DNA from 2 places in the Rhodoferax ferrireducens T118 genome. Region 1 is predicted to be linked to the other one. Evidence: predicted binding sites of a transcription regulator. Region 1 holds the regulator's gene; the other holds the start of a gene.
The links. Region 1 encodes sigma-54, which starts transcription at its own class of promoters, with help from an activator protein. Its sites were predicted from a motif close to TGGCANGNAANCTGCTTT; they were not measured.

Region 1 (8,618 bases):
CTGGCCAGCTGGCTGAAGAATTCGCCACCTTCCTGCGTCTGCGGCAGCTCGCGGGCACCAAAACGACCCACTTCGGCCTCTTCGTCCTCAAACTGGCTGGCCGCGTGGCGCGCCCCTTTGGCCACACCGGCGACCTCGATGCGCTCGCCATACGGTGGGTTGAGCAGCATCACACCAGGAATATCAATCGGCGGCAGGCGCTGCAAGGCGTCGCCACCGCGAAACTCGATCACGTCGGCAACGCCGGCGCGCTGCGCGTTGCGCTGGGCAAAGTCGACCATGCGGTGCGCCACGTCACTGCCGAAAATAATAGGTTTTTGGCCTGGAGCCCTCGTCACTTCTGACTCTTTAGCTTCTTTTTTTATAGCATCCCAGACGGGGCGCTGGAACGGCAAATACTTCTCGAAGGCAAAACGGCGCAGCGAGCCGGCGGCAATATTGCAGGCGATCTGGGCCGCTTCAATCACAATCGTGCCGCTGCCGCAGCAGGGGTCGTACAGCGGCAGCAAATCCTCGTCGCCATCGGCCCAGCCACTGGCGGCCAGCATGGCGGCGGCCAGGGTTTCTTTCAAGGGCGCGTCGCCCTTGTCTTCGCGCCAGCCGCGCTTGAACAGGGGCTCGCCCGAGGTGTCGATGTAGAGCGAGCAGCTGTCGGTGGTCAGGTGCGTGTAGATGCGCACATCGGGCCACTGGGTGTTGACGTCCGGGCGCACGCCGCCCGCCGTGACGCGGAAACGGTCACACACCGCGTCCTTGATCTTGAGCGCGGCAAAGTTGAGGCTGGTCAGCGGGCTGTGCTGCGCCGTCACTTCCACCTTGATGCTTTCGCGCGGCGTGAACCAGCGCTCCCAGGCCACCTCACTGGCGGCGCGGTACAAATCCTGTTCGTTGCGGTACTCGGTGAACGACAGCAGCACCAGCACACGCTGCGCCAGCCGGCTGTAGAGGTTGAGCAGCATCGCGTGCGCGAAGGACGTGCGCACGGCCACGCCGCCGCGCTGCTTGGTCACGCAGCCCGGCGGCAAGCCGGTGATGCGCAGCACCTCGGGGGCCAGGTAGTCTTCCACGCCAGCGGCGCAGGGCAAGAAGAGTTGCAGTTGGTTCACAAGGCTTTCCTTAAGCTCGCGGGAGCGATGCGCAGCCCCTCGCGGTATTTGGCCACGGTGCGGCGGGCGCATTCGATGCCCTGCTCTTTGAGCATCTCGGACAACTGGTGGTCACTGAGCGGCTTGGCCGGGCTCTCGGCGCTGATAAATTGTTTGATCAAGGCCCGCACCGCCGTGCTCGACGCATTGCCACCCGACTCGGTGCCCAGGCCGGAGCCAAAGAAATACTTGAGCTCGAAGGTGCCAAACGGGGTCGCCATGTATTTGGCGGTGGTCACGCGGCTGATGGTGGACTCGTGCAGACCGAGCTCTTCGGCAATCTCACGCAGCACCAGCGGGCGCATGGCGAGTTCGCCATGCATGAAAAAACTCTTTTGCCGCTCGACGATGGCCGAGCTGACGCGCAGGATGGTGTCAAAGCGCTGCTGGATGTTCTTGATGAACCAGCGTGCCTCCTGCAGGCGCTGCTGCAGGGCGGCGTAGCTGGACGCATCGTTGCCGCCGCCCTTGTGCTGTTTGATGGCATTGGCGTAGATGTCGTGCACGCGCAGGCGCGGCATCACATCGGTGTTCAGGCGCACCTGAAATTTGGCCTGCGTACCCTGGCCCACTTGAATCACCAGGACATCGGGCACCACGATGTTGCGCTCCACATTCACGAAGCGCCGCCCCGGCTTGGGCTCCAGACGGGCGATCAGCGCAATGGCTTCGCGCACGGCAGCATCCGTCGCGTCGCACAGCAGCATCAGGCGCTTGACGTCACGCCGGGCCAGCAACTCCATGGGTTGGGCACAAATACGCAGCGCCACCTGCACGGTGGCGGCGCGGGCCGGCTCTAGCCGCTCCAGCTGCTGCAAGGCGCGCAGTTGCAGACTCAGGCATTCCGCCAGATCTCGCGCACCCACACCCGCCGGCTCCAGGCTCTGCAGCAGCCCCAAGGCGACCGTGAAATGGTGGACCAGCTGCTCCACCTGGGCCTCATCGCCGCCGGCGAGCCCCTCGGCGAGCGAGGTCAGCGTGTCTTCCAGATAACCATCGTCATTAAGCGACTCGATCAAGAACTGCAAGGCGGCGCGATCCTCGGCACTCAGGCGCAAGGCCAGCGCCTGCGCGTGCAGGTGGCTTTGCAGCGACACCTGGGTGCGCGCCAGCTCGGTCACATCGGCGTCGTCATCGCCGTTGAGGTTGTTGCTGCGGGCTTTGGCGTCACCGCCCCACTCGCTGTCATCGGGCGCCAAGGAGGCGCTGCCGTCGCCCTCCCAACTCTGCGCATCGTCCGCCGAGAGCGGCGAATCATTTGAATCATTCTCGGCTGTAGCCCTCGTCTCTGTTGGATAGTCAGCTACCGAACTTGTAGCACGTTCAGCGTCGAGGTCATCACCCCGGACCGGTGTGTCAGCCTGCGCCAGACCAAATTCCTCACGCGGCGACTCGTCTGCCGTCATCTCCAGAAACGGGTTGTCATCGAGCATCTGGTCCACCTCCGCGCTGAGCTCCAGCGTGGAGAGTTGCAGCAAGCGGATCGACTGCTGCAACTGTGGCGTCAGCGCCAGATGCTGCGAAACCCGAAGGGAAAGGCCTTGTTTCATGGGGTCAACATGTTTACATCTTGAAGTGCTCGCCGAGATAGACCCGGCGCACTTCAGCATCGTTGACGATCTCGGCCGGGGTGCCCTGGGCCAGCACGCTGCCATCGCTGATGATGTAGGCGTGGTCGCAAATACCCAGCGTTTCGCGCACGTTGTGGTCGGTGATCAGCACCCCGATGCCGCGGTTCTTCAGGAAGCTGATGATGCGCTGGATCTCGATCACGGCAATCGGGTCGATCCCGGCAAACGGCTCGTCGAGCAGAATGAAACGCGGCTGCGTGGCCAGTGCGCGCGCAATCTCGACCCGGCGGCGTTCACCACCGGACAGAGCCAGCGCCGGGGTTTCCCGCAGGTGCTCCACGCGCAGGTCCTGCAGCAAGGCGGTCAGTCGTTTTTCAATTTCGTCCTTGCTCAGCGGCTGGCCGGATTCGTCATGCTGCAGCTCCAAAACCGCCCGCACATTGTCTTCTGCGTTGAGCTTGCGAAAAATGGACGCCTCTTGCGGCAGGTAGCTCAAGCCCAGCCGGGCACGCTTGTGAATCGGCATGCGCTCAACCGACTGACCATCGATCTTGATGTCACCCGCGCTGGCATGCACCAGGCCGACAATCATGTAGAAGGATGTCGTTTTGCCGGCGCCGTTGGGCCCCAGCAAACCGACCACCTCGCCCTTGCAGACCACCAGCGACACGTCTTTGACCACCTGGCGACTGCCGTAGAACTTCTGCAGGTGGCTGACTTCGAGTCGACTCTCGCACTGGGCGCCATCGCTGCGCAACTGGGCTGGGCGGACAAGATTGTCTGGCATCACTTCTTATCCCCGCCCAGCGTCGTGGTGGCGCGCAGCGCATCGGCTGGCGCTGAAGCTGCATTGGCGGGCGCCGTTGCCGCCGCTGCCGCTGCGGCGGCATTGGGTTTCGGCGTCAGCATGGCACGCACGCGGCCGCCTGTCGCGCTCGGCGCTCCTTGGGCCACACCGCCATCAACGGTGAACACGTCGGTGCTGTTGTTGTAAACAATCACGCCGCCGCTCATCTCGTCGTTCAGCGTCGCGCCCAGGTAACGGCGCAATTGCGCCTGCTTGTTGAATTTCACGGTGTCGGCACGGCTGTCGTATTCGATGCTTTCGCCCTGGCCCTCAATAAACTCATCCAGCCCTTCCCGCTTTTGACGGAAAGACGCGAGTTTGCCGGGCTCGGCCGTGACCAGGCCATACTGGTTGCCTTCGGGGTCCTGGCGCACTTCAATGCGGGCGCCCCGGATCAGAATCGAGCCTTTGGTCAACACGACACGGCCGGTAAACACGCTGGTTTTCTTGGCGTCGTCATAACGCAAGGCATCGGCTTCCACATTCATGGGCTTGTTGCGGTCGGCTTGTTCAGCTCGAACCAGGCTTGCACCCGGCGCCAGGGCCGCCAGCAAAAGCACAGTGGAAAGTGATAGTTTCATAAAGGCATGAATCTTGCATTAAATTCTCGTCTTTTCATTGTAACGATCAGAAGCCGTTCTTGCCCCACGCCGCACACTGAGAGAGGGAAAACAAAGCACGCAGGATCACACATGCCTCGTGCACAGGCACCGGGCACCCTGATCGCCTGGATCAGGGCGCCAGCCCTTTGGGTCAAAACGATTGATTTATCGGCCGCTGCGAACTTGCGCGATCAGGAACTCAACCACCTGCAGCGAACGCTCCATGCTCTTGGCCAGCGAACCATCGGTGTAGAAACGCCCGCCCACACCCAGCGCAGGCACACCCTCGACCTTGTAGGCGTTTTGCAGCTGGGTGGCTCGGCTGGTCTTGGTCGAGACTGAAAACGAGTTGAAACTCTCCAGGAACTTGGCTTTATCCACACCCTGTTTGGCGACCCAATCGACAATCGCCTCGCCCGTGGCCAGGCTTTGCTTTTCACTGTGGATGGCGGCAAACACTTTGCGGTGCAGCTGATCGAGCAAGCCCATCGCCTCCAACGCATAGAACAGGCGCTGCTGCGGTGCAAAGTCAGGCCGGAAAGCGATCGGCACCCGGCGCACCACCACATCCTTGGGCACACGCTTGCTCCAGGCATCAAAGGTTGGCTCAAAAGCGTTGCAGTGCGGGCAGCTGTACCAGAAAAATTCGACGACTTCAATTTTCCCCGCCGGGGCTTCGACCGCCGCGCGTTTGTCCAACTGCAGATAGTCTGTGCCCAATTCAGGCTTCTTGCCCTGAACCTGGGCCGGGGCGGTGGTCTGAGCCCGTGCTGTTGGCAGCACCAAGGCACTGGCAGCCAGCGCTGCGCCACAGGTAAAGGAAAAATCACGACGCTTCATCTTTAATCACTCCAAAAAAAGTAGTGGGACCGGGCAGATCGGCAATAGTTCAACGCCTCGACCGCACAGTGCGCTAGCGCGCTACCCGCACCAGCGCGGTGTCATAACCGGCAGCATCGAGTTTTTCCTTGGCCTGATCGGCCTCTTCCTTTTTACCGAACGGTCCAACGCGGACCCGAAACACCGTCCGACCCGACTGCTCACGCTCGCTCACTTTGGCTTGTACACCACCAAGAGACAACCTGGCGCGCTGGCTTTCAGCGTCTTCAGCGGTACGGAAAGCCCCAATTTGAACAAAGTAGGAGAACGGTTCGGCCACCGCGGCGCCGGCGCGCGCCTGGGCCAGATCACCCAGGGGATCGGCAGACACGGCTGGTTTGATCTCCTTGCCTTTGGCAGTTGGCGCTGGCGCTGGCGCTGGCACTTGCACTGGCGCGGCACCGGCACCGGTGTCGGCGCCCGTCTGTGTTTCTGCCTTGGCGGGCTCTACCGGTTTGGCCGGGTTCTTGCCATACAAGGGTGCGTTGGGGTCCCAGTTCTTGTTTCTTTGGGACTCGGCCACATCCTGATCCGCCGAACGACTTTGGCCCTTGTTGATGAACGGAATGGGAACCTTGGTGACGTAAACCGCAACGGCCAGCGCTGCCCCGAGACCCACCACGACTCCAATGATGAACCCCAAAATGGTTCCACCGCGTTGTTGTTTCATGCGTTGCACTTTCTGCTTTCTAATCAGTTGGGGACAGAGCTGAAGGTCTGTCCCCAAGGCTATTGAATTACATTTTCTGCGGGGCACTCACGCCCAGCACAGCCAGTCCATTGTGCAACACCTGTGCGGTGGCCGCGACCAGCGCCAACCGGGCGCGCTTGATCAGATCGTCATCCACCAGAATACGTTCCGCATCGTAATAACTGTGGTAGCAGGCGGCGAGCTCGCGCAGATAGAACGTGACGTCATGCGGTGCAAAACCGGCCGCCGCCGCCGTCAGCATCTCGGGGTATTTGGCCAGCAACAGCAGCAGCGCCAGTGCTTGCGGGCTTTGCAGCGGCGAGAGATCGGCCTGGCCCAGACTCGCCACATCGCCACCCTCCTTCTCGCGCCAGGCGGCCAGCACCGAGCAAATCCGGGCGTGCGCGTACTGCACGTAGTACACCGGGTTGTCATTGTTTTTGGCCACCGCCAGATCGACATCAAAGGTGTATTCGGTGTCGGGCTTGCGGCTGAGCAGGAAGAAGCGCACCGCATCCTTGCTGGTCCACTCGATCAGGTCGCGTAGCGTCACGTAGCTGCCGGCGCGCTTGGAGATTTTGACCTCCTCGCCCCCGCGCACCACGCGCACCATGGTGTGCAACACGTAGTCGGGGTAGCCTTTGGGGATGCCCACGTTGGCGGCTTGCAGGCCGGCGCGCACGCGGGCAATGGTGCCGTGGTGGTCGGTGCCCTGAATGTTGACCACTTTCTCGAAGCCGCGCTCCCACTTGCTGATGTGATAGGCCACATCCGGCACAAAGTAGGTGTAGCTGCCATCACCCTTGCGCATGACGCGGTCCTTGTCGTCGCCATACTCGGTGGACTTGAGCCAGAGGGCGCCGTCATGCTCGTAGGTCTTGCCGGCGTCATGCAATCTTTTCACCACGTCATCGACCTTGCCGCTCAGGTACAGGCTCGACTCCAGGTAGTAGTTGTCAAAATGGACGGCGAACGCTTTCAGGTCCAGATCCTGCTCATGGCGCAGATAGGCCACCGCGAACAGCCGGATGTCGTCCAGCGCCTCCACGTCGCCGGAGGCGGTGAACGCACGGTCGTCAGAATGAACCGTCTTTTTGGCCAGATAGTCAGCGGCAATGTCGGCGATGTAATCGCCGTTGTAGGCAGCGGCGTTCTCGCCACTGGGCCACTCGGGGTCGCCCGGCTTGAAGCCGCGGGCGCGCAACTGGGTGCTGCTGGCCAAGGTGCCAATCTGCACCCCGGCGTCGTTGTAATAAAACTCACGGTACACCGCCCAGCCCTGGGTCTGGTACAGGTTGCAAATGGCATCGCCCAGGGCGGCCTGGCGGCCGTGGCCGACATGCAGGGGGCCGGTCGGATTGGCCGAGACAAACTCCACCAGCATGCGTTTACCCGTGCCGGGCTGGCTGCCAAACTGCTGGCCCTGCGACAACACCTCGCGCACGGTTTGCTGTTTCGCCTCGGGCTTGAGTTTGATGTTGATGAAACCGGGGCCGGCGATATCAATCGCCTCGACCCAGCGCTCAAACGGTGCGCGCACCAGCAATTCAGCGCGCAGGTTTTCCGCCAACTGGCGCGGGTTGAGCTTGAGCGGCTTGGCCAGCTGCATGGCAGCCGTCGTGGCCAAGTCGCCATGGGCGGCGACTTTGGGCGACTCAAAAACGGCTTTGGACCCCGCGCCGGGGGACAATTTTTCAAGCGCTTGGTGCAGCGCTTCGAGCAATTCAATTTTTACAGACAACATGCTTTCATTTTACGGGGACGGCGTTGGCGCTTGCGTCAACCGGACTGCAGTTCTGGTGACAACACGTCAGCGGGTTTGCCAATTCGCGCGTTGTGTGCTGGAATCCAGTCTGGATTCCCTTCCAAACCTATCCTTCAAGGAATGACAATGAACAAACTACTCAGCCTTCTCGCGATCAGCCTGTCACTGTCGGTGGGCGCCGCTTACGCCGCAGACGCACCTGCAGCTCCCGCCGCCAAGTCGGCCCAGCAAAGCAAAATGGCCACCTGCAACCAGGACGCCGGCGACAAAAAGGGCGATGAGCGCAAAGCCTTCATGAAAGAGTGCCTGAGTGCCAAGCCGGTTGCCGCCGGCAAGACCGCTTCACCCAAGCAACTGGCGCAACAGGAAAAAATGAAAGCCTGCAACAAGGATGCGGGCGACAAGGCGCTCAAAGGTGCCGAACGCAAGAAATTCATGAGCGCGTGCCTGAAAGGCTGATTTACTTCGGCTTTAAACGGTGTAATCCGCCGTAAATTGCACAAAAACCCCGCCAGTTTTGCTGAAGCGGGGTTTTCTTTTGGCATGATGCGGTCATGATGCCCCGCTCCCACCTGTCCCCCTCGATCTCCTGTGTCATTCCCGCCTTCAACGAGGCGAGCAACCTGGGCACGGTACTGCCCCAGATTCTGGCAACCCTCTCAATCCTGAGCCAGCGCGTTGAGCTGGTCGTGGTCGACGATGGCAGTCGGGACGACACCACGCAGGTCATGCAGGCCCTGTGCGCAGTCCACCCTGAAATTCTTTACATCAAATTGTCACGCAACTTTGGCAAGGAGCCCGCGCTGACTGCTGGCATTGATGCCGCGCGGGGCGAGGTGGTGGTTTTGATGGATGCCGATGGCCAACACCCGGTGTCGCTGCTGCCCGAGATGTTCAAGAAATGGCAGCAAGGCTCGGACGTGGTCTATGCGGTGCGAAAAACGCGTGACGACCAGTCCGGGCTGCAGTCGAGCCTGACCGGCCTGTTTTACAAAATGGTTAACTTTGGTAACCGGGTCAAGATTCCGGCCAACGCAGGCGACTTTCGGCTGATGGACCGCATGGTGGTTGATGCCCTGAAAAGCCTGCCTGAGCGCAACCGCTTCATGAAAGGGCTG
Region 2 (8,618 bases), 550 kb from region 1:
TGGCGGCGTAGTCGCTGCCGGGGCAATAGACGATGGCATCTTCGCCCGTCGCCGCAATCACCTGGAACTCTTCGCTCAAATCGCCACCAATGGCGCCGCTATCGGCCGCCACGGCACGGTAGGTCAAGCCAAAACGGTCAAAAATCCGCCGATAAGCTGCGGCCATGACCTGGTAGCTGGCCTTGGCCGAGGCCTGGTCGCGGTCAAAACTGTAGGCGTCTTTCATGATGAATTCACGCCCGCGCATCAGGCCAAAGCGGGGCCGGCGTTCGTCGCGGAACTTGGTCTGGATCTGGTACAGGTTCTTCGGCAGTTGCTTGTAGCTCTTGATCTCCTGGCGCGCAATATCCGTCACCACTTCTTCGCTGGTGGGTTGCACCACGAAATCGCGGCCATGGCGGTCCTTGATGCGCAGCAGCTCGGGGCCGTTGCTCTCAAAACGCCCGGTCTCCTGCCACAGTTCGGCCGGTTGCACCACCGGCATGACGAGTTCCACCGCACCGGCGCGGTTCATTTCCTCGCGCACGATCTGCTCCACCTTGCGCACCACGCGCAAGCCCATGGGCATCAGGCTGTAGATGCCCGCGCCCAGTTTTTTGATCATGCCGGCGCGCGTCATCAGCTTGTGGCTGACCACTTCGGCGTCGGCCGGTGCTTCCTTGAGAGTGGAAATAAAGAATTGAGAGGCTTTCATGGCAAGAATCCGGGAATTACTAAGGGCTTCGCCCCTTGAAGCGCAGCGTATGCTGTGCATAATGGACGCAATTTAAAAATTGGGGTTTGATTATGCTTGACCGCGAAGGCTTTAGGCCCAACGTCGGCATCGTCCTGCTCAACCAGAAAAATCAGGTGTTTTGGGGCAAGCGAATTCGCACGCACTCCTGGCAGTTTCCGCAAGGCGGCATTGACCGGGGCGAGACGCCGGAGCAGGCCATGATTCGCGAACTGCACGAAGAAGTGGGGCTCTTGCGGGAGCACATTCGCATCGTTGCCCGCACCCGAGACTGGTTGCGCTATGAGGTGCCAGACCGATACATTCGCCGCGATGCACGCGGCTTTTACAAAGGCCAGAAACAAATCTGGTTCTTGCTGCAACTGGTAGGCCACGACTGGGATTTGAACCTGCGCGCCACCGACCACCCCGAGTTCGATGCCTGGCGCTGGAACGACTACTGGGTGCCGCTGGACGCAGTGGTGGAGTTCAAGCGCGGCGTCTACGAAATCGCCCTGACCGAGTTGGCCCGCTATTTGCCGCGCAACGAGCTCAGAAACCGCTTCTTGCGCCAGGGCGTGCGTCCACACGAGCAGGAGACGACGTTTGACGCCGTGCCCGGCGCCAATTTTGAACTCCCTCCCGGCGGTTCATTCGAGCCCAATCCACAGACCAGCTATGGCCTCGATGCCAGCGGAAAACCACATGAAACTTAAGCGCCTTTTCTGGCTTGGCCTGGCATGGCTGGCATTCGGAGCGGGCGCCCAAGTGGTGGCCGACCCCGACTGGAAAGAAAGCGAGGCACCGCCACCCCCCGCGTTCAATACCAAGCAATTGATCGCCATCGACATGCCGCGCTACGTGACCTTGAAGTTTGGTGTGGATCCTGCCACTTTGACCATTACGCCGGAGGGCATCGTGCGCTACGTGATGGTGGCAACCAATGCCAGCGACTCGGTCAACGCCATGTATGAGGGCATTCGGTGCGCCAGCGGTGAAGTCAAGACCTATGCCCGCTACAGCCCCAGCGGCCATTGGTCTGCCGTCAAGGATCCCCAGTGGCAGGGACTCAACGACAACCTGCCCTCCCCCCATGCGATGGCGCTGGCCCGGCAAGGGGCTTGCCAAGGACGCTCGACGCCCGGCAACTCGGTGGCAGACATCGTCAGGGCGCTGAAAAACCCCGTGGCCCATTAAAGGTGGCACAGGGCCCACAGACGAGGCCAGCCGCTCTAACGGGTCAGCACCAGATTATCCCGGTGCACCATCTCCGGCTCGGCGGCATAGCCCAGCAGCTTTTCAAATTCAGTGGAGGGCTTGCGACAAATAAGCCTTGCCTCCACGCTGGCGTAGTTGGCCAGGCCGCGCGCTATTTCGACGCCCTGCAAATCCCGGATGGCAATCACATCACCGCGTGAGAAATCGCCATCCACGGTTGTCATGCCAATCGGCAGCAGGCTGCTGCCCTGACCACGCAATTTTTGCGTCGCGCCGGCGTCCACCGTCACCGAGCCGCGCAGCTGCAAGTGGTCGGCAATCCACTGTTTGCGGGCCTGTGTTTTCTGTGTCTGCGCCACCAGCAGCGTCCCGATGGCGTCGCCCTGGCTCAGGCGCACCAGCGCATCGGGCTCGCGGCCCCAGGCAATCACGGTCGAGGCGCCCGAGCCAGCCGCGCGCTTGGCCGCCAGTATTTTGGTGATCATGCCGCCGCGCCCCAGGTTGGAGCCCGCGCCGCCGGCCATCGCCTCCAGTGCCGGGTCGCCCGACTTGGCCTCATGCACCAACGTGGCAGAAGAATCCTTGCGCGGATCCGCCGTAAAAAGCCCTTTTTGGTCGGTCAAAATGACCAGGGCATCGGCCTCCACCAGGTTGGCCACCAGGGCGCCCAGCGTGTCGTTGTCACCAAACTTGATTTCGTCGTTGACCACCGTGTCGTTCTCGTTGATCACCGGCACCACGCCCAGTTTGAGCAGAGTCAGCAAGGTGGAACGCGCGTTCAGGTAACGCTCCCGGTCGGCCAGGTCGGCGTGCGTGAGCAGCACCTGCGCGCTGCCCAAACCGTTTTCACGCAGCTTGGTCTCGTACATCTGCGCCAGTCCCATCTGACCGACGGCGGCGGCGGCCTGCAGCTCATGAATGAGATGCGGCCGCGTGGCCCAGCCCAGGCGCTTCATGCCCTCGGCCACGGCGCCGCTGGAGACCATGATCACTTCACGCTTGTCCTGCACCAGCAGGGCGATCTGGCGACACCATTCGCCAATCGCGGTTTCATCCAGTCCACGCCCCTCGTTGGTGACGAGGCTGGAGCCCACCTTGACCACGATGCGCCGGGCATCACGCAACACCACCGATGCAAAATTTTTAGTCATTTCGGCCTCTAGCCCCCGTCTACACTGCGTCAGTAGCTATTGAATAGTTAGCATTTTTTGCGTTATTCGGTGTCCGGCGCAAAACGCTGGTCCACCGCCTCGGGCGTCTGCTCGGCCTTTTGCTGCGCCTTCACATGCTGGTAGATGATCTTGATCAGAGACTCACAGCCTTCGCGCGTCAGCGCTGAAATCTGAAATACCGGGCCCTTGAACTTGAAACGTTTGACAAAGTCTTTCACCAGCGCCTCGCGATGCTCCAGCGGGACCATGTCGAGCTTGTTCAACACCAGCCAGCGCGGCTTGTTGTACAGCGCCGGATCGTATTTTTTCAGCTCATTCACAATCGCCTTGGCTTGCGCGACGGTATCGACACCTTCATCAAACGGGGCCATATCCACCACATGCAGCAACAGGCGCGTGCGCTGCAAATGACGCAGGAACAGATGGCCCAGCCCGGCGCCCTCCGAGGCGCCTTCGATCAAACCCGGCAAGTCGGCCACCACGAAGCTCTGCTCCGGCCCCACACGCACCACCCCCAAATTGGGATGCAAGGTGGTGAACGGATAGTCGGCAATACGGGGCCGCGCGTTGGAGATGGCCGAGATCAGCGTCGACTTACCGGCGTTGGGCATGCCCAGCAACCCAACATCGGCCAGCACCTTGAGTTCGAGCTTGAGATTGCGCTTTTCACCCGGCCAGCCGGGCGTTTTCTGCCGTGGCGCGCGGTTGATGGCGCTCTTGAAACGCAAATTGCCGAAGCCGCCATCACCGCCTTTGGCGATGGTGATGACCTCACCGGGTGTCAGCAATTCAAACAACACTTCGCCGGTCTCGGCATCCGAGATGATGGTGCCGACCGGCATTTTCAGCGTGATGTCATCGCCTGCGGCACCAAACATGTCCGAGCCCATGCCGTGTTCGCCGCGTTTGGCGTCGTGGCGCCGCGAAAAGCGAAAATCGACCAGGGTGTTCAGGTTCGGGTCGGCCACCGCAAAGACATGGCCGCCACGCCCGCCATCGCCGCCATTGGGGCCGCCGAATTCTTTGTATTTCTCATGCCGGAACGACACGCAGCCAGCGCCACCGTCTCCGGCAGAGACGTCAATATAGGCTTCGTCAACGAATTTCATGGCTTTAATCGGTTGGGGACAGAACAAAGTTCACTTCGTGTAACTCTTGGTCTGTCCCGCAAAGTCTCACAAATAAAAAACCCCGCGCCGTGCGCAGGGTCTTAGAGGGGAGTTGGCAAGGCCTTAAGCCGTTGCAACGTTCACCGTCGGCTTGTTCATGGCGCCTTTGGTGGTAAATGCCACATGGCCGTCTACCAGCGCAAACAGCGTGTGATCCTTGCCGATACCGACATTGACGCCGGGGTGGAACTTGGTGCCACGTTGGCGCACGATGATCGCGCCTGCGCTGATCAATTCGCCACCGAACTTCTTCACACCGAGCATCTTGGGCTTGGAATCGCGCCCATTGTGCGTTGAGCCGCCGCCTTTTTTATGTGCCATGACCTTGTTCCTTATCCAGCAATGGTGTTCACCAACAATTCAGTGAACTGCTGACGATGCCCTTGGCGCTTCTGATAATGCTTGCGACGGCGCATTTTGAAAATGCTGACCTTGTCGTGCTTGCCGTGTGCCAGCACCGTGACACTGACCGTTGCGCCGGACACCAAGGGCGTGCCAACTTTCAGTTCTGCGCCGTTGCCGACCGCCAGAACCTCGTTGAACACAATCTCTTGGCCTACGTCCGCAGCAATCTGTTCTACTTTAATTTTTTCGCCGGCTGCAACCCGATATTGCTTGCCGCCGGTTTTTATGACCGCGTACATGTTGACCTCTTGAATTTTTCTCTGCAAACGGATTTTCACAGAGCCCGTTACTATAACATAGGGCCTTGTCAGCAACAACCACACTATTCAGCCCCCTTTTCAGCAGCGCCACGTTTCTATAATCCGCGCACACAACGGGTCATTTGTCTTGCAAGTTAATCCATCCAGCCCCAAGCCTTCCTTGTCAGTCATTGCGCAAGACATGCGTGAAGTCGATCAAGTCATTGCGCATCGACTTGACTCCGGGGTGCCGCTGGTGGGCCAAGTCGCGCGCTACATCATTGCAGCCGGCGGCAAGCGCCTGCGCCCCGCCCTGCTGCTGCTGATTTGCGGCGCGCTCGGCTTCAAAGGGGCTCAACGCTTCAACCTGGCTGCCGTGGTTGAGTTCATCCACACGTCCACGTTGCTGCACGACGACGTGGTGGACGATTCGTCCCTGCGGCGCGGCAACCCGACGGCCAACGAAACCTTTGGCAACCCGGCCAGTGTGCTGGTGGGCGACTTTTTGTATTCACGCTGCTTTCAGATGATGGTAGACGCGCAAAACATGCGCATCATGCAAGTCCTGGCCGACGCCACCAACGTCATCGCCGAGGGCGAAGTGCAGCAGTTGATGAACATGCACAACGCCGAGCTCGATGAAGCCGGCTACCTGCAAGTAATCCGCTCCAAAACCGCCAAACTGTTCGAGGCCAGCGCCCGAGTAGGCGCCATCCTGGCCGGCAGTTCCCCCGAACTGGAAGAAATCTGCGCCGAGTACGGCCAGGCCCTGGGCACCGCTTTCCAGGTCATTGACGACGTGCTTGACTACACTGGTGAGGCGGCGGTCATGGGCAAGAACCTGGGCGATGATCTGCGCGAGGGCAAGACCACGTTGCCGCTGATTGCCGCCATGCAACGCGGCACTGCCAGCCAGAGCGCGCTCATCAAAGAGGCGATTGAGACCGGCGGCGTGGCCATGCTGGATCAAGTCATCGACATCGTCAAAACCACCGGCGCGCTTGATGTGGCCCACTTGGCCGCGACCCAGGAGGCGCAACGCGCCATCGCCGCAGCCAGGCAACTCCCGGCCGGTCCGCACACTGAGTGTTTGCTACAATTGGCGGCTCAGTTGCTTGAACGCCAGTCTTAAAACAGCGGACAAAAAGCAACAGGAATTTCGGAATGTGGCGCAGCCTGGTAGCGCACTTCGTTCGGGACGAAGGGGTCGGAGGTTCGAATCCTCTCATTCCGACCATTAGGTCTGACAAAAGCCGCTAACGACATACAGTTAGCGGCTTTTTTCATTGAGAGGGATTTGACCCCAATGAATTCATCAGCATTGCAGCGCGGCAGCTAAACGTTATTTGTTTGTGCCACAAATTTTCCGCCCCGCAAGCCCTTTATCTGGGTTTGAGCGATGACGTGATCATGGGCGGCTGCCTTGGCAATCCACATGATGCCCAAGTTGTCGTTCTTTGGCACACCGTCACCGCTGATATAGCAGCGACCCAGCCATTGCATGGCGTCGGGGTAGTCTTGCTGGGCGGCCTGCTGGAGCCAATAGAGTGCGATCTTGTGTTTGCCAGCGATAGAGAAAAACTGGCCGATGTCGTTTTGTGCAGCCGCGTCACCCGCATCCGCACGCAAGACAAAGGTCAGGTCATCAGGTTCCATGGGCACACAGATTTGCGGAACCACCTCGCTCCACAGTAGCATGGCGCGCCCGCGCGCGTCATCGGCGACGCGCGTGATTTCGCCTTTGGCTATGCGCCGCCACCATGTACTGCGACTTCGTTCGGTAATGGCGATAGCCGCCTCGACACTGATGACATTCAAACTCATGGCGTCATGTTAACAATCATTCGTGTCCCCATCACAGGGTCCGTGACACACAACAATCCGGGTCATTCAAGCTCGTGACACGCAAAAAACCGTGTCATTCAAGTTCGTGACACACAAAAAAACGGGTCATTGAAGTTAAAAAAATGCGTTTGAACAACGATCAGAGCCGGATTGAAACAAAAAACGATGATTAACTCGTTTTGGAACTTTTTTTGGGAATGGCACGGAATCTGCTGTGAGAGTCTGTCTCGTTTTCTTTTCTTAACTTTTGGAGCTTTACATGAAGCGTTCTATGCAAAGGGGTTTTACCCTGATCGAATTAATGATCGTCGTGGCGATTATTGGTATTTTGGCTGCGGTGGCCTTGCCGGCTTATCAGGATTACACGATCCGCGCCAAGATGTCAGAAGTTATTCTGGCAGCTTCAGCTTGCCGCACCAGTGTGACTGAGACGCGCCAGACGATTAATTCAGCATCGTTGCCGACTGCTGGTAAATGGGGTTGCGAAGCATCGAACCCAACTACTAAATATGTTAAATCGATCAAGACTGACGACTTTGGCGCGATTGCAGTTGAAGTCGAGACAGCCAACCTCTCGCAGGTTACTGGCTCCGTGTTCTTGGTTCCGACTGTGGTTAGTGGCGCAATTACTGGTTGGGAATGCGGTCCAAGCACCTCTGGTATTGCAAAATATCTTCCTGGTTCATGCCGTAGTACTATAGCAACAGGTTATACCGTCGTTGGTAGTTGGGCAGCCAATTGATCCTAGAGTTTGCTTAGCGGGGACCTTTGACAGCCGCAGTTATCCTGCAATTGAAAATACGCCCCATCGGGGCGTATTTTTTTAGCTCATGCACTATCTACTTGGCTTTTCCCTTTTGTTCTTCAGTTGGTTAATGCCTTTGCATTTTCCGCCTTGGGTCAGCTGGCACAACGAAGTGCTGGCTTTTTTGGCGGTGTTGCTACTCGCCTGGCACGGTGCGTTCGCCGCGGCGAAAAAAAATCTTGCAACCACCGTTGCTATTCCTGTCACCGCGCTACCGTTGGTCGCGTTGGGCCTGCTGATTTGGCTGCAGACCACCACCGGCCTGCTCACCTTTTTCGGTGATACCTTCGTCCTCACGGTGTACGTGATCATCTGCATTGCCTGCATGGCACTGGGGTATGCAGGCGGCAACGAGCAAAAAACCTACCCCATCTTTGCTCGCACCCTGCTGCTGGGCGCATTTTTATCAGCCGTCATCGCATTTGCCCAAGTGTTCGAGTTGTGGGAAGACGCCGCTTGGATCAGCCGCATGCCGGAACTGCGCCGTCCTGGTGGCAATCTGGGGCAGCCCAATCAGTTGGCGACCTTGCTCCTGATGGGTCTGGCCAGCCTGCTGTTCTTGTACGAGTCGAAAAAGCTCGGCGCGCTGGCATCAGCGTTACTCGCGCTCACCTTGCTGACGGGCGTGGCCGCCACCGAATCCCGCACCGGCGTGCTGAATCTGGGCCTGTTGATGCTTTGGTGGTTTGCCAAGCGCAGGTCACTTGACTTCAGGCTTTCGCCTTGGGTGGTGGTGTGCGGCGGCGTGGCTTTTCTGGGTCTGTTTTGGTACTGGCCCAGTCTGATGGATGCCGTCCAGCAAACCGGCGGGTTCGGTGCGCAGGTCAATGTCAGTGTCGGTACTCGCTGGTTGGTCTGGCCGCAATTGATAGAGGCCGTGCTGCAACGGCCATGGTGGGGCTGGGGCATGGGCCAGGTTTCGACCGCGCAGAACGCAGTGGTTAGCTCTTATGCGGTGAGTGAGCCGTTTACCTATGCGCACAACATTGTGCTGGACCTGGCCTTGGGGCTCGGCCTGCCGTTGGCCGCGCTGCTGGTGCTGGTGACCAGCGT

Region 2: a site for sigma-54 is predicted at 6,959-6,976, ahead of RFER_RS23385 (pilin). Genes of this name have one in related genera too.

The regions. Positions count from the first base shown of each region.
Region 1 is NC_007908.1:808,544-817,161, reverse strand. Features, by position in the region: gene RFER_RS03885 (THUMP domain-containing class I SAM-dependent RNA methyltransferase) at 1-1,106, opposite strand, end outside; gene RFER_RS03880 (RNA polymerase factor sigma-54) at 1,103-2,695, opposite strand; gene lptB (LPS export ABC transporter ATP-binding protein) at 2,709-3,503, opposite strand; gene lptA (lipopolysaccharide transport periplasmic protein LptA) at 3,503-4,144, opposite strand; gene RFER_RS03865 (thiol:disulfide interchange protein DsbA/DsbL) at 4,331-5,005, opposite strand; gene RFER_RS03860 (SPOR domain-containing protein) at 5,079-5,714, opposite strand; gene argS (arginine--tRNA ligase) at 5,782-7,479, opposite strand; gene RFER_RS03850 (PsiF family protein) at 7,627-7,959, shown strand; gene RFER_RS03845 (glycosyltransferase family 2 protein) at 8,055-8,618, shown strand, end outside.
Region 2 is NC_007908.1:1,358,648-1,367,265, reverse strand. Features, by position in the region: gene RFER_RS06395 (proline--tRNA ligase) at 1-694, opposite strand, end outside; gene RFER_RS06390 (RNA pyrophosphohydrolase) at 787-1,428, shown strand; gene RFER_RS06385 (CNP1-like family protein) at 1,418-1,909, shown strand; gene proB (glutamate 5-kinase) at 1,945-3,081, opposite strand; gene cgtA (Obg family GTPase CgtA) at 3,144-4,211, opposite strand; gene rpmA (50S ribosomal protein L27) at 4,335-4,592, opposite strand; gene rplU (50S ribosomal protein L21) at 4,604-4,915, opposite strand; gene RFER_RS06360 (polyprenyl synthetase family protein) at 5,118-6,047, shown strand; tRNA gene RFER_RS06355 (tRNA-Pro) at 6,076-6,152, shown strand; gene RFER_RS06350 (tetratricopeptide repeat protein) at 6,251-6,739, opposite strand; gene RFER_RS23385 (pilin) at 7,020-7,502, shown strand; gene RFER_RS06340 (PglL family O-oligosaccharyltransferase) at 7,636-8,618, shown strand, end outside.